One region of the Paenibacillus sp. FSL M7-1455 genome, then DNA from elsewhere that is predicted to be linked to it. Evidence: riboswitches for the same ligand, from Rfam matches in the RefSeq annotation. Region 1 holds a riboswitch; each other region holds the start of a gene.

Region 1 (4,747 bases):
GACAAGCCCAAAATACGGTTCCCGATTCGCTTCCTGACCTGCTCCGCCGGCTCATCCTCTTGTCCGATATGCACGCCGTCCGCATCCAAAGCGATCGCCAGGTCGACGTCATCATTGACGATCAGCGGAACGCCGTGCTTCCGGCAGACGGCCAGAATGCGCCCGGCCAGTTCCAGCTTTGCGGCTCCTTCAAGCGCATTCCGGCCTTTTTCGCGAAATTGCACCATCGTGACACCCCCGCGGATCGCTTCTTCCACGACCTCCGCCGCATCTTTCCTGCAGTTGGCGCTGCCGATCACGAGATAAAGCTTCAGCCATGCTTTCAAATCGGCTGCTTCGATCAGTTTCAACGGACGCTCTCCTTTCTGCGGCGGTACGCCCAATGATTGGTCGGGCCGTGGCCTCCGCCGATGCCGGGCGCATCCTCGATCGCCGTCTGGATATATTCGCGGGCGGTCAAAACAGCCTCGTGCGGAGACGCCCCTTTCGCCAACCCGGCCGCGATGGCGGCGGAAAACGTGCAGCCCGTTCCGTGCGTATGGTTTGTCGTTATTCTGGGCTTGGCGATTTCCGTAAACGACTCCCCGTCATACAGCAGATCGACCGCTTCGTTTGAAACCGGATCGTGTCCGCCTTTAATGACGACCATCCGGGGGCCGAACCCGGCGATTTTCAGCGCCGCCCGGCGGCGTTGTTCCATCGAGCCGATCCGCATGCCGGCCATCGCCTCCGCTTCCGGAATGTTCGGCGTGACAACGAGCGCCAGCGGGAGCAGCCTGCGCATCAGGGCATCGACGGCATCATCCTGCAGCAGCTCCGCCCCGCCTTTCGCGATCATGACCGGATCGACGACCACCCGTTGCCAACCGAAGGCTTCGATTTTGTCCGCAACCGCCTCGATGATGTCGGCGCTAAACAACATGCCCGTCTTGACCGCATCCGCGCCCAGATCCGTCCCGACCGCTTCGATTTGCTCGGCGACGGCCGCGGCCGGCAGCGGGTAGACGCCTGAAACGCCAAACGTGTTTTGCACCGTCACCGCCGTGATAGCCGACATCCCGAAGGCGCCCAGCTCCTGAAACGTTTTGATATCCGCTTGTATTCCGGCGCCGCCGCCGCTGTCGGAGCCGGCAATCGTCAATGCTTTGGGGACGCTCACTGCACGAACCCCCTTCCGGCCGAAACCCGGTGCCCGCTGAGCACCTCTTCCGGAAGCGGATATTGGTCCATCTCTGACAGGGCGTCGAGAAAGGCGGTTTGAAAGCTCCCCGGACCGCGGTTACCGGCAGCCACGTATGCCCTCGTAGCCGCTTCCCCGTAAAAAGCAAGCGCGGCCGCGCCCGCCGTCAGCAAATCCGGTTCCACGGCGGCAAAAGCCCCGATGACCGACGTCAGCAGGCAGCCCGTTCCCGTCACCCGGGTCAGCATGGGATGTCCTCCTCGGACCACGTATCCTTTCAGGCCGTCCGTTATAACGTCCTCACGGCCTGTGATCGTAACGACGCTTCCGATCCGGCAAGCGGCCCGGACCGCCAGGTCGACCGAAGGTTCGGCTTCGGCCTCTCCGGCATCCACGCCTTTGATGACGGCCGTTTCGCCGATCAGGTTCGCCACTTCCGCCGCATTGCCGCGGACCAAAGCGACCCGGACTTCCTTCAAAATATTCAGTGCCGCGGTCGTCCGAAACGGCGTGGCGCCCGCGCCGACGGGATCGAGGATCACCGGCACGCCGTGCAAATTCGCCGATTTGCCTGCCAGGATCGCCGCTTCGACCAGCTCCGCGCTGAGCGTGCCCAAATTCAGCACCAGGGCGTCCGCTATTTTCGCCATATCAGCCACCTCTTCACGGGCATAGGCCATGACGGGGGAAGCGCCGATGGCCAGCAAACCGTTGGCCGTAAAATTCGTGACCACCATGTTGGTTATATTGTGCACCAGCGGCCTGCGCCGCTTGACCAGCCGGGGCAAATGCTGCAGATCCGCGATCATCGTCCCGCCCCTTCCGTTTGAGCCGCCGAAACCGGCCATTCTTCCAGCGTGTATGCCATATCCCAAAACATGTACTCCAGACGGCAGCTGGCCACAAAATGTTCCGTCAGCCGCTTTTTCCGGTCCGGAGATAAACTTTCTGCCCGCTCATCAAGCAGCAATCGCATTTTTTCCGTAATGCCGCCTTCAAAGCTGCCGTAAAAATGCATCCAGTCGTAAAACGGATGGGAGCGGTCCGGCTTCACTTCCGCCAGCAATTTGGCGCCGATCTCCGTATACGTCCAAGGGCAAGGCAACATCGCCGCCAAAATGTCCTCAAGCGTTCCCGCGTGGGCCACGCTCAGCATGTGGCGGACATAGTGGTTCGCCGACGGGGCAAGCGGATAACCTTGCAGCTGCTCGTACGAAACGCCGGCTACGCTGCAAAAATTGTTATGCGGATGCGTTTCGCTGTGCAGAATGAACGAAATTTGTTCGTTAAAAAGGGCCATCGTGTCGCGGCTGTCGCACTTCGAAATCGCGATTCCATATAACCGGATATAAGCGTTCAAATATTCGAAATCCTGCTTCACGTAATGAATCAGCTGTTCCTTCCGCAAAGTTCCGTCCGCAATGCCGCGTACGAACGGATGATCAAAAATCGCCCGGTAAATCGGGTCTGCTTCTCTTCTGAGCTCTTCGCTAAAACGGGTCATGCCAGCACCTCCGCATCGATTTGGATGAAATCCAAACAGGAAGAAGCCGGAAGCGGCCGATAAAACTTAAAAAGCCGCCCCGAAATGGAGCGGCTTCCAACGCTTTCGAACGCTGACCTAACGAAAGGCCGGCGTAAAACATGCGAAGTCCGTCTCCACTTCCCTACGCCGGTATGATCCGGATCAGGTTCAAAGGGTCCAAGCATCCTTGTCTCAGCCGCTCGCTTGCGGCTCCCCCAGTGGATTTCGTATGAAGATTTTCACCCTATACTTTATCTTCCATTTTGCGGCTTGTCAAACCGAAAATCATCGCCGCGGAAGTTCCCCACCGCCTTTCGGGCTTACCCTAAATAGCGGTGATACAAGCTTTTTGCTTCCGTGATGTCTTTTGTCCCATGCACGAGCACCCGCCCGTCCTGAAAAACCGTCAACCGGCATCCCTCGGCCGCAAAAGACACGAGATACGGGTTCTCCCTTACCTCGCCGCCCTGCCGGGACAACCTTCGCGCCAGCCCCTTTAAATCGCGCTGAACCGGTGCGGGCGGACGAATTTGCACCGTATCCCGGCCGCACAGCACGGCTGCCCGGGGCTGATTGGCCGGCTGTAGAAACGGATAGGTGCGGTGTAGTCCGCACGACGGACAATTCGGCTTCTTCATGCGCTCGACCCGGATTGCGGCATAGGCGCCCGTCCATAAATCGAATGAAATGAGTTTGCCGTGCAAAGCCTCCCCATCGTCCACCAGCAGCTTCAGCGCCTCGGAGGTTTGGTAGGCCGCAACCATCTGCGCCGCCGGTCCGATGATGCCGGCCGTATCGCAAGTTGCGCCGCCGGGCGGCATCGTTTCAAGCAAACAATGCAGGCATGGCGTGCGGCCGGGCACGACCGTGAAGGTCAGTCCGTAGCTGCCGACGCAAGCCCCGTAAATCCATGGAATGCCCTTCTTTTGCGACATATCGTTAATCAGCAGGCGCGTCTCGAAATTGTCCGTCCCGTCAAGGATCACGTTCACGCCCTGCGCCAGCTCGTCGATTTCCGGAATGGCGACGTCGGCTACGACGGCCCGGATGTCGATGTCCGGGTTGATGCGTTCCAGGCGGGCTTTGGCCGCCGCCGCTTTCGGCAGGCGCAGCAGGGCGTCCTCCTCGCTGTACAGCTGCTGCCGCTGCAGATTGCTCGGTTCCACATAGTCGCGATCCACGATGGTGACGGTGCCTACGCCCGCACGCACGAGCGTTTCGGCGCTTCCCGACCCCAGCGCTCCCGCGCCGACGATCAGGACATGCCTCTCCCCCAGCTTCCGCTGTCCGTCCAGTCCGATTTTGGGAAACAGTTCTTGCCGCGAATACCGCCCGTTCCGGGTCCCGTTCCCGCTCATGTTAGGCTCATTCCTTCGAGCGGGCTGCTGGCGGCCCCGCAGCGCCTTTTCGGAATACGGCCGGCTTCGTAGCCGAGGCGCCCGGCTTCGATGGCGAGCTTCATGGCAAGGGCCATTTTTACCGGGTCTTTGGCTCCCGAAACGGCCGAATTGAGCAGCACGCCGTCGGCGCCCAGCTCCATCGCAATGGCCGCATCCGACGGCGTGCCGATGCCGGCGTCGACGATGACGGGCACGGTCGATTGCTCGATGATGAGGCTCAAATTCAAGGGGTTCACGATCCCTTGGCCGGAACCGATCGGCGAGGCGCCCGGCATAACCGCGTGCACGCCGAGCTCTTGCAGCCGCTTCGCAAGCAGCACGTCGTCCGACGTGTAAGGCAATACGATGAAGCCTTCCTCCAGCAGCAATTCCGAAGCTCGCAGCGTTTCGACCGGATCGGGCAGCAGCGTCTTCATGTCGCCGATCACCTCGACCTTGATCATGTCGCATAATCCGGACGCTTTGGCGAGCTTTGCGATGCGCACCGCTTCCTCCGCCGTCCGCGCGCCTGCCGTATTGGGCAGCAGCGTAAACCGCCCGACGTCGATCATCTCCAGAAAATTCGGCTGGCTTGGCTCGTATATGTTCATCCGCCGAACGGCAAACGTCAATATTTGCGCGCCGGACACGTTTACCGCTTCC
Region 2 (4,747 bases), 280 kb from region 1:
TCGGCAGCAGGCGGATCGAGGCCATAAAGCTGTAAGCAAACCGTGGGGCCAGCCTGAAATTTTGCATCAGGGCGTAAAACAGCTTCACGGACGGCGTCGTGCTGACAAAAAGCAACCCTTCGGCCGCAAACGCAATCGAGCGGAATCCCAGATGCAGCCCGCGGTAAAAGCTTTCCTCCGAAATGCGAAAGAGCCCCCACTGCCACCACAACGTGTCCCCCTTCCCGAACAGGATCATCGTCATCGAAGAGGAGACGAAAAGAAAACCAAACGGCAGAACCAACAGCAGCGTCTTCCGGACCGGAAACCCGCCGAACGCGAACAATAGAACGGTATAAGTCAGCGCCTGGTACGCCGCGAAGTCGATGTTCCGCGTCAGCACCGTGACCAGGCACAACGCGACAAACAGGACGAGCTTGATGGCCGGATTGGTGCGCAGCAGCACCGTTTGCCGCGTAGGTTTCAGCAATTCGATCATGTGCCCGCCCGCCTTTCTGCCAGATCGGCCTCGATCGCCGGACGTTCGGTAACCGCGCCGTCCAGCACCTCCCACACCTTCGTGGCAACACGCCGGGCGATATTCTCTTCATGGGTGACCATTACGATGGCTGCGCCCTTTTCCTGCATCTCCAGGCAGTATTCGAGGATCGCAAACGTATTCCGGGCATCCTGGCCGAAAGTCGGTTCATCCAGCAAAAGGACGGGCTGCTCGCCCACGACGGCGGCCGCCATGCTAAGCCTCCGTTTTTGGCCGGTGGAAAGCTGGTACGGATGGCGGCGTTCCAGCCCTTCCAAATGAAAGAATCGCAGCAACCTTCGCGCTTTCGCTTCGGCCTCGGCCTTCCCCGCTTGTTTCGCTTTCGCGGAAAAGCCGGCTTCCCCCAGCACCGATTCCGCGACGAACTGGAATTCCGGGTTTTGGAACACGTAACCGATCCGGTCCGTGGGCGGACGAATCGCCCGGCGCGCTCTCCGGGAAGCGCCCTCCGTTTCCGGCATGGCCTCCCCGCATAACCGGTATTCCCCCCGAAAGCGCAGCAGCGACATCAGGCTGAGCAACAACGAGCTTTTGCCCGCCCCGTTCGGACCGACGACCGCGATAAAATCCCCGGGATCGACCCGCGCCTCGTCTGCCCGCACCACGGGCCGGCCGGCCCGGAATCCCGAAAACCGCCGCAGCGTGAGAAGCGGAGCGGATGCGTCCGGTTCCAACGGTTTCGCCGCTCCGCCCCGCCTCAGGTCAAGCACCTTGAAAAAATCCGCCCATACGCCCGGATACCAGATGCCGTACTGCTGCAGCTCCCGCCGGAAGGCGCCGAAAACCCATGCGGGAGGGCCGTCGCCGAGAATGCTCCCGTCCGGAGCCAGCAGGACGATCCGGTCCATCCGGTCCGCGATCTCTTCGATCCGGTGCTCCACGACGATTAAAGTCCGCCCTTCCGCCGCTTTCCAGACGGACTCCCACATCTGTTTTCTTCCCTCGGGATCCAGGAGGGCGGACGGTTCGTCCAGAAAAATGACCTCGGGCTCCAGCAGCAGCACGGAGGCCAGCGCCAGCCGCTGCTTCATGCCTTGGGACAGGCTGTCTACCGGAACATGCAGCAGATCCGGACGCAAACCGACCGCTTCAAGGGCCCGGCGCATTTCGGGCACCATCCGTTCCCGCGGAATGCCGCGGTTCTCCAATACGAACGCCAGCTCTTCGTCGACGTATGGCATGCAAAACTGCGTATCCGGATCCTGGAACACGTACCCTCTGGAATCCGGCGCCACGATGCCTTCCGCTTTGATCGGCACCTCGATCACTTGCGGAATCAGCCCGCCGAGCACCTGCAGCAGCGTCGATTTGCCGCAGCCGCTGGGCCCGAGCAGCAGCACTTTCTCGCCGCGACGAACGGACAGGGACAAATCCTTGAACACGAAAGACGGCTCTCCCGGAAATTTAAGCCTGAGCTTGCTGACTCCCGCCACGGTCTCCGGCCCGAACGGTTCTAAATCCAACGGCTCAATCATGGTCAAGCGCTTCATAATCCTTTTGGGTCACGGGCCGCAGCAGCTGCGTCACGCCGGTAGCCTCCAATGCCTTCGCCAGCGCAAACGCCAAATATCCCGCCAAAATCGCGGAGCTGATGATTCTAAGCACGTATTTGAACAGCATCATCCCGAGCGTATAGTCCGTCACGTAACCGAAATAAACATCGACCGCAAACGAACCGAGCGCAGCGGCCGCGCCCGCAAATGCCGCCGTCCCCATCTTGAAGCTGCGGTAGCGCAGCAAGGCAAAAACCAGTTCCGCCGCAAGGCCCTGCGCGACGCTGTACAGCACCAGCTGAACGCCCCATTCGCTGCCGAACAAAATTTCCACGTGTGCCGCCGCCACCTCCGCCAACAGGGCAACGCCGGGTTTGCGAATCAGGAGCATGGCGAGCGTCGGCGCCAAAAACCAGACCCCGTACACCAGCTCATCAGCCTGAAAAAACAGCGGCTTGAACAGATCGTACACCGAGCTCCAAAAATGATAGACGACGCCAAGCGCAAGCGACAGCAAAATCGTGACCAGCAGGTCGCTCAGCCGCAGCCCTTTCCTTTTTTCCGCCTGAAGCACGTGATTCATCCTACATCTTCCTCTCTTCTTCGGTGAGCGGGAATGCGCAAAAATAGGCATGAAAAAAACCGCCCTGGATACGCAAAGAGAGACGGTTAAATAAGCCCGGTCCATGGGCTTCTATCGCGAATTCTCTACGCTGGCATTATCCAGATCAGATTCCCGGTCAGCAGCGGATACAGCTGCAATCTCAGCCTGATTCACTCAAGCTCCCGCATCCCATATGTAACGGACCGCCCTTCGCCAAAAAAACGAAGCATGCGAAAGCGTCCGGTTCCTGGTTCCAAAATACACCAATTCCGTGCCGGTTGGCAACAGAAAAAATTTTTCCTCGGCAGCCCCTGCCCTACTTCCTCCCCCTGCATGCGGCCGTCCGTCTTGCGTTAGACGTTATTGATTTAACCGCTATTCTATGTCAATATATTTCAGAGTGTTCCAAAAATAGTATGCTGCGCATTTCGGATCCGGCCGAAATTCGGTGAAACCAAAAGGCGGCCGCGCACGTTAACTCTATAAATCGACTCGAAGCACCATCCGAAGGGAGAAATAGCATGGCAAAACGATTGTTAAGGCTGATGACGGAGCTCTCCTCAAGAAAGTGGCTATCCGCATTGATGGGGCGTTTTTCCCATAGCAGGCTCAGCAGGGGCGTCATCCCTTATTTTATAAAAAGCTATCAGATTCCAGCCGACGAAGCCGAAAAGGAAATCCACGAATACAGGACGCTGAACGAGTTTTTTTCGCGCCGGCTGAAGCCGGGCATGCGCCCGGTCGAGGAAGGGCCGAACGTGCTGACAAGCCCGGTCGACGCCAAAATAACGGCCATGGGCGACATTTCCGCGGGGACGATATTAAACGTCAAAGGCCAGGATTATTCCGTGGCGGAGCTGCTGAACTTCTCCCCCCATTTGGAGCTGTACAAACACGGCTATTTTTTTGTGCTTTATTTAAGCCCGACCGACTACCACCGCATCCATTCCCCCATTACGGGGGTGCGTACGGAAAGCGAGCACATCAAGGGCCGGGCTTATCCGGTCAACGAATTCGGCATGACCCGGATGAAATCGGTGCTGTGCCGGAACGAGCGGCTGATCACCTACATCGCCGGGGAATACGGCGAGGTGGCCGTCGTGAAGGTCGGCGCCATGAACGTCAGCAGCATCCGTTACGACGACGAATCCGTGTCCCGCTGGAACAACGGCGACGACCTGGCCTATTTCGAATTCGGCTCGACCGTCGTGCTGCTGACGCAGGACGGAACGTTTACGCCAAGGGCCGGCCTGAAGCCCGGGGACCACGTCCGGATGGGCCAGCTTCTCGGAACGCTTCACCCTCCGGTCCCGCGGGACAAGGGCTAAGATCCGCTTTCGTCCCGTCCCATGACGGAAGCGATCATCTTTTGCAGCAAACGCCCCGGCAGGATCGCTTTGGCCCGGAGCGTCAACCGCGTGCTTCCCGGCAGGGCGTACCGGAACGCGGGCCGCTTCATGCATGCGATACGCGCAACGAGTTCGGCTACCTCCTTCGGGTCGCCTCCTTGTCGTGCGCTTTTTCGCGAAAACGCCAGCACCTTGTCCATCATGGCCCGGTAAGGCGAACCTTCGGGAGCGCTCATTTGCGCGAACCCCTTGTCCCAAATCGGGGTGCCGTAGGCACCGGGCTCTACCAGGACCACATCGATGCCGAAGGGTTTGGCTTCGAGCGCAAGGCATTCGCTGAAACCCTCCATGGCGAATTTCGAGGAAGCATACGGCGCATATCCCGGAAATCCGATGCGGCCGCTGATGCTGCTCATCTGGATGATCCGGCCTTTCCCCCGCTCCCGCATGATCGGCAGCACCGCCTGCGTCACCCGCACCATGCCGTGAAAGTTCGTATCCATCTGTTCCTGCCAAATCGCGGCAGGCACCTCCTCGACGAAACCTCCGTAGGCCGTTCCGGCATTGTTGACCAGCACGTCCAACCGGCCGTACTGCCGGCGTATGTATGCCGCAGCGTCCGCCACGCCGGCCGGGTCGGTAACGTCCAGCCGCACGGCAACGATTTTTCCCTGCACCCCGGCCTCCGCCGCCGCGTCCATCAGCCCTGCCTGCGCCTCCATCCTCCGGATGCCCGCGATGACGGCGAATCCCCGCCGGGCAA
Region 3 (4,747 bases), 3.8 Mb from region 1:
CTGCATGTCGCTGCGGGTCAAGGCATCGAGCGCGCTGAACGGCTCGTCGAGGCACATCAGCTCCTGCGGGCTGAGCAGGGCGCGCAGGAAAGCGGCCCGCTGCTGCATGCCGCCGGACAGCGTATGCGGATGGTTTTTCTCGAATCCGCCGAGCCCGACCTTACCGAGCCATCGGCGGGCATTTTCGCGGGCTTCCCGGTCAACCTTCCCTTGAACCTCCTGGGACAGCAGAACGTTGTCTTCGATCGTCCGCCATGGGAACAAGGCCGGCTGCTGCGGCATGTAGCTGATATGTCCCTGCTGGCCCGTTACGTCCGCGCCGTTCATGCTTATGCTGCCCGCATCCGGTTTGACGAGGCCGCCGATGATATGGAACAGCGTGCTTTTGCCGCTGCCGGAGGGTCCGAGGATGGAGACGAATTCGCCTTTGCCCACGGTCAGCGTCACGTCGTCCAGCACCTGCAGCCGGCTTCGCTTGGACCGGAAGGTTTTGCTGATGCCGGCCGCTTCGAGGGCGGGAACGGTTTGATTATCGCCGGTTTTCAGGGCAGCCGGCTTTTGTTCCAGCGTTGACATAGGTTTTAGCAGCTCCTTTCTTTTCCGGTATCAGTTATCCTGTTTCGGTTTCCAACGTACAAGCCATTTTTCAAGCAGGGCGATGAGGCCGAACAGGAGCAGGCTTAGCGCCACGATGATCATGATGGCGACAAACATGCGATCGGTGCGGTAGCCCGATTTTTGCAGCATCATATAGTATCCGATCCCCTTGTCGGCACCGATCCACTCCGCAATGACCGCTCCCATCACGCTGTACGTCGCCGCGATTTTGACGCCCGAAAAGATCGCGGGCAGCGCGTGCGGCAGCTCCAGCTTGGCGAAAATTTGCCGCTTGTTCGCGCCGATCATCCGCATGTAATTCAGCATGACCCGGTCGGTCTGCTTCAGTCCGCCCATCGTGGCGACGGCCACGGGGAAAAAGCAGACCAGGGTAATGACGATCAGCTTGGGCAGCAGCCCGAAGCCGAACCAGATCATCAGGAGCGGGGCAAGCGCAATGGTCGGAATGTTTTGGCTCAAAATGAGCAGCGGGTACAAGGCCGACTTGAGAAACGGGATCAGGTGCAGGATCAGCGCGATGATCAGCCCGACCGCCGTTCCGATGATAAATCCTTCAAGCGTCAGCCTCACCGTTGCCCCGACATGGCCCCACAGATCCCCGGCCCCGTCCGCGGTTTCCTTGGCGATATCCACCGGGGAAGGAAGGATCCATTTTTCGATATGAAACAGCGAGGTGCTCAGCTCCCATGCGACCAAAAAGAAGAGGACCGCCACAAAGGGCGGCCATACGCTATTCCACCAACGTCTCATGGACGGTATTTCTCCGTAAGCCGCTCCATGCTGATGCCGCCGGGACGATGGGCGATTTTGATCTGGGAAATGATGCTTGGGCTGCCCGCCTCCACAAGAGCTTCGTGCATGCGGCGCACGACGTCGAGCAATTCCTCGAGTTCGCCTTCCATCGTCGTTTCCAGCGGGTGCACCTCGTATTTGACGCCCGACTTTTGGATCACTTCGATGGCGCGGTCGACGTAAGCGTAGGAATCCTCGTTGTTCGGCGTTTTTGGAATGACCTGTATGCTGAGCAGGGTATGAGCCATATCAATCACGTCCTTATAAAATTTGATGATTGCTTTAATCGCGCAGCGGGGTCGCTTGGTACAGCGATCCTTACCTATTGTTGCGGCAAAAAGTCGTTCGTAAACGCGTTTTCGACATCCAGCGGTTTGTCGAGCAGCTTATGCTCGTACATCCAATCCGAATATCCTTTCCAAACCTGTTCCTTCTGCTCGCCCCAGCGCTTGGCGTCGTCCTGGTATTTCGGGCTGAGCCACTTTTGGCTGGCCATGACGAGATCCTTGTCGAGCTCGGGCACGGCTTTGATCAAGACATTGGCTGCATCCTCGGGATGCTCAATCGCGAATTGATAACCTTTGGAGGTAGCGCGCATAAACGCTTTGACCAGCTCCGGATCTTCCTTGATCTGCTTTTCATTGGTGACGAGGACCGGCGTGTAATAGTCCAGCTTGTCGGAGAAGTCTTTGACGTACAGCATATCGAGCGGCTCCTTGCGGAGCTCGGCTTCGATGCCGGTCCAGCCGTAGAAAATCCAGGCGAAATCGATGTCGCGTTTCACCGCCGTAAAATAATCCGCTTCGCCCATGTTGACGATTTTCAGCTTGCTGACGTCGGCCTTGTCGATGTCCATGATCGAATCGATCACGGCTTTTTCCACCGGAGAGCCCCAGCCGCCGTACGTTTTGCCTTCAAAATCCTTCGGCCGTTTGATGTTCCGGTCCACGGGCGCGGCAAAACCGGAAGTGTTATGCTGGATCACCGCCGCGATCGACACGAGCGGAACGCCTTGCGTGCGCGCTTGGGTGACGTTTTCCTGCACGCTGACGCCAAACGGCACCTTGCCCGATGCCACCATCGCCTCCGCGCCGCCGGCTCCCGGCTGCACGATGTCGACGTTCAGCCCTTCTTCTTCGTAGTACCCCTTTTCTTTGGCGACATAGAGTCCCGTATGGTTCGTGTTCGGCGTCCAGTCCAGCACGACTTTGACATCCTTCAGTTGTTTGGGCTCGCCGCCGCCGGCCGAGGAGGTTTCCCCTGAAGGCGTCCCCTGGCCCGTCGTTTGGGCGTTTTTGCTTCCGCAAGCGGCCGTAGCCAGCACAAGCAGGAATGCCAGCAAAAACAGTCCGATTTTTTTCGTTTTCATTGCGTTACTCTCTCCCTTATCCAGTTAATCCCCTTCATGCTGCAAAAGAATCGCGTTTCCATATCTGGAGGCGAATCACGGGACCGCGGCCGTCTTTATTTTCGCCGGAAGGTCCGATCATTCAACAAAAAAAGCGCCCCGGATGCGGGACGCTTAAGGCGCAAGGATGACATGGCGAACGCCATGACGATGGCTTTTCCTACGCTGGCATTACCCAGATCAGGTTTAAGGGTCAGTATCTTGAAGGGATACAATCTCAGCCGGCCGATTCCAGCACCCCGGATTCTTATGAAGTTAACGGGTTATTACATTGGTATTATAGTCCTAAGCTTGGAATAATTCAACGCTTTCGGCCGTGCGGCTGGCCAAGCCGGCGTATAAATGCTCGTAAAAATGCCACTATAAGGATGAAAGGAGTCTGGTTTTTACAGGGGGCTGAGGAAAATCAAAACAAGCATTTCGTTCATTCAGACGGTCATGATTTTGATGCTGAGCACCGGCCTGCTGAATCATGTCATCGTCATTCCCATTTTGCTTGACGCGGCAAAACGGGACGCCTGGATTTCGGTGCTGCTGGCATGCGGACTCACGCTCGTATGGGCGGCATTTCTTTATGCAGGCATGGCGAAACTCAATAAACGCCATCTGTTCGATTGGTTGGCCAAAGCCTATCATCCGATCGTGGGCCGCATGTTGGCCGTTTTCATTGGTTTGTATCTGTTTGCCATTTGCGCGGTGACGACCCGGGATACCGTATATTGGATTCATCTGACCTTCTCTCCCGAAACGCCCATTATGATCTTTTCTGTTCCTTCTGATCTCGGCTTTAAACGCCTTCTTGGGCATTCAATCCATTGCCAATACCGCGAGCCTTTTGCTGCCGATGGTGATTGTGCTTGGTTTTTTTGTCATGTCGTTTAATATGCCCCACAAGGACTACTCCTTGCTGAAGCCGATGCTTGAACTTGGCATGGGGCCCGTGTGGAAGGGGACGCTTTACGCGGGGGCCGGCTTTGCCGAAGTCATCATGATCTTCTTTTTGCAGCATCATATCCGAACGCGGATAACCTATGTTTCCTTGGCCGTCACGGTTTTGCTTTTTTTAGGACTCACCCTGGGGCCCGTCATGGGCGCCATCGTCGAATTCGGGGCGGACGAAGCGGGCAAGCTCCGGTTTCCTGCATACGAGCAATGGAGGCTTCTGAACATTGGACGATACGTCGAGCATCTTGACTTTTTTAGCGTCTACCAATGGTTCTGCGGCGCGTTTTTAAGAATTTCGCTCGCTTTGTTCCTCATTCTCGATGTTTTTCGGGTGAAGGGCAAAAAGGCGAAAGCGTGGGTGCTGGGGGGCATTTTTATCGCGATATTAATCATGATGGCCGTTCCTTTCAGCGACCGGTATTTTATGAAGGCCCTGTCCGTCTATGTGCTTCCCGTATCGGTGTGGGGAATAGCGGCCTTTTCGGTGATCATCACGGGGCTGATCGGCTTGGCCCGGCGAAGGGGGAGAATATCGTGAAAAGCCGTGAACGAAAGGAAGCCCAGGCCATCGAAGCCATCGTTGCGGAGCTGTTTGGATCAAGCTCGGATATCCGGAGAAAAACGATTCCGTTATCGGTACCGGGTTATTCGGTTCAGCTGATTTACTGCCAGGGATTGTCCGATACGGCAAGAGTGGAGCAATGGGTCGTGTCCGAACTGATGGATATATCGGAGCAGATCCTGCTGTCGGACGAGATGGATTGGCCGCGCAAAATTCCGTTCCCCATGGACCCGATCCCCGAGGACCAAAGGGAAGCGGCAATGAAAGAGACCGTGCTGGAGGGGGACCTCCTGCTGATCTTCGAGCCGTCGGACAGCTGCTACTCGATGATCATGGCCAATGCGCCCAAACGGCAGCCGGAGGAGCCGAACACGGAGGTTTCGACGAGGGGGCCGAGGGACGGTTTTATCGAGGACTCGTAC

The links. A riboswitch is a leader RNA that binds a small molecule or an ion and turns the genes downstream of it on or off. The one in region 1 is predicted to bind thiamine pyrophosphate.
Region 2: it holds a riboswitch for thiamine pyrophosphate, as region 1 does, so the genes downstream of both, NYE48_RS21165 (ECF transporter S component) here and tenA (thiaminase II) in region 1, are expected to answer to the same signal.
Region 3: it holds a riboswitch for thiamine pyrophosphate, as region 1 does, so the genes downstream of both, NYE48_RS02315 (ABC transporter substrate-binding protein) here and tenA (thiaminase II) in region 1, are expected to answer to the same signal.

The regions. Positions count from the first base shown of each region.
Region 1 is NZ_JBBORO010000001.1:4,310,631-4,315,377, forward strand. Features, by position in the region: gene thiE (thiamine phosphate synthase) at 1-350, opposite strand, end outside; gene thiD (bifunctional hydroxymethylpyrimidine kinase/phosphomethylpyrimidine kinase) at 347-1,159, opposite strand; gene thiM (hydroxyethylthiazole kinase) at 1,156-1,989, opposite strand; gene tenA (thiaminase II) at 1,986-2,684, opposite strand; TPP riboswitch at 2,828-2,932, opposite strand; gene NYE48_RS19895 (thiazole biosynthesis adenylyltransferase ThiF) at 3,026-4,063, opposite strand; gene NYE48_RS19900 (thiazole synthase) at 4,060-4,747, opposite strand, start outside.
Region 2 is NZ_JBBORO010000001.1:4,585,724-4,590,470, forward strand. Features, by position in the region: gene NYE48_RS21155 (energy-coupling factor transporter transmembrane component T family protein) at 1-475, opposite strand, end outside; gene NYE48_RS21160 (ABC transporter ATP-binding protein) at 475-2,013, opposite strand; gene NYE48_RS21165 (ECF transporter S component) at 2,006-2,614, opposite strand; TPP riboswitch at 2,720-2,831, opposite strand; gene asd (archaetidylserine decarboxylase) at 3,157-3,963, shown strand; gene NYE48_RS21175 (SDR family oxidoreductase) at 3,960-4,747, opposite strand, start outside.
Region 3 is NZ_JBBORO010000001.1:537,643-542,389, forward strand. Features, by position in the region: gene NYE48_RS02300 (ABC transporter ATP-binding protein) at 1-576, opposite strand, end outside; gene NYE48_RS02305 (ABC transporter permease) at 607-1,368, opposite strand; gene NYE48_RS02310 (MTH1187 family thiamine-binding protein) at 1,365-1,658, opposite strand; gene NYE48_RS02315 (ABC transporter substrate-binding protein) at 1,733-2,779, opposite strand; TPP riboswitch at 2,959-3,070, opposite strand; partial or broken gene NYE48_RS02320 (GerAB/ArcD/ProY family transporter) at 3,266-4,301, shown strand; gene NYE48_RS02325 (spore germination protein) at 4,298-4,747, shown strand, end outside.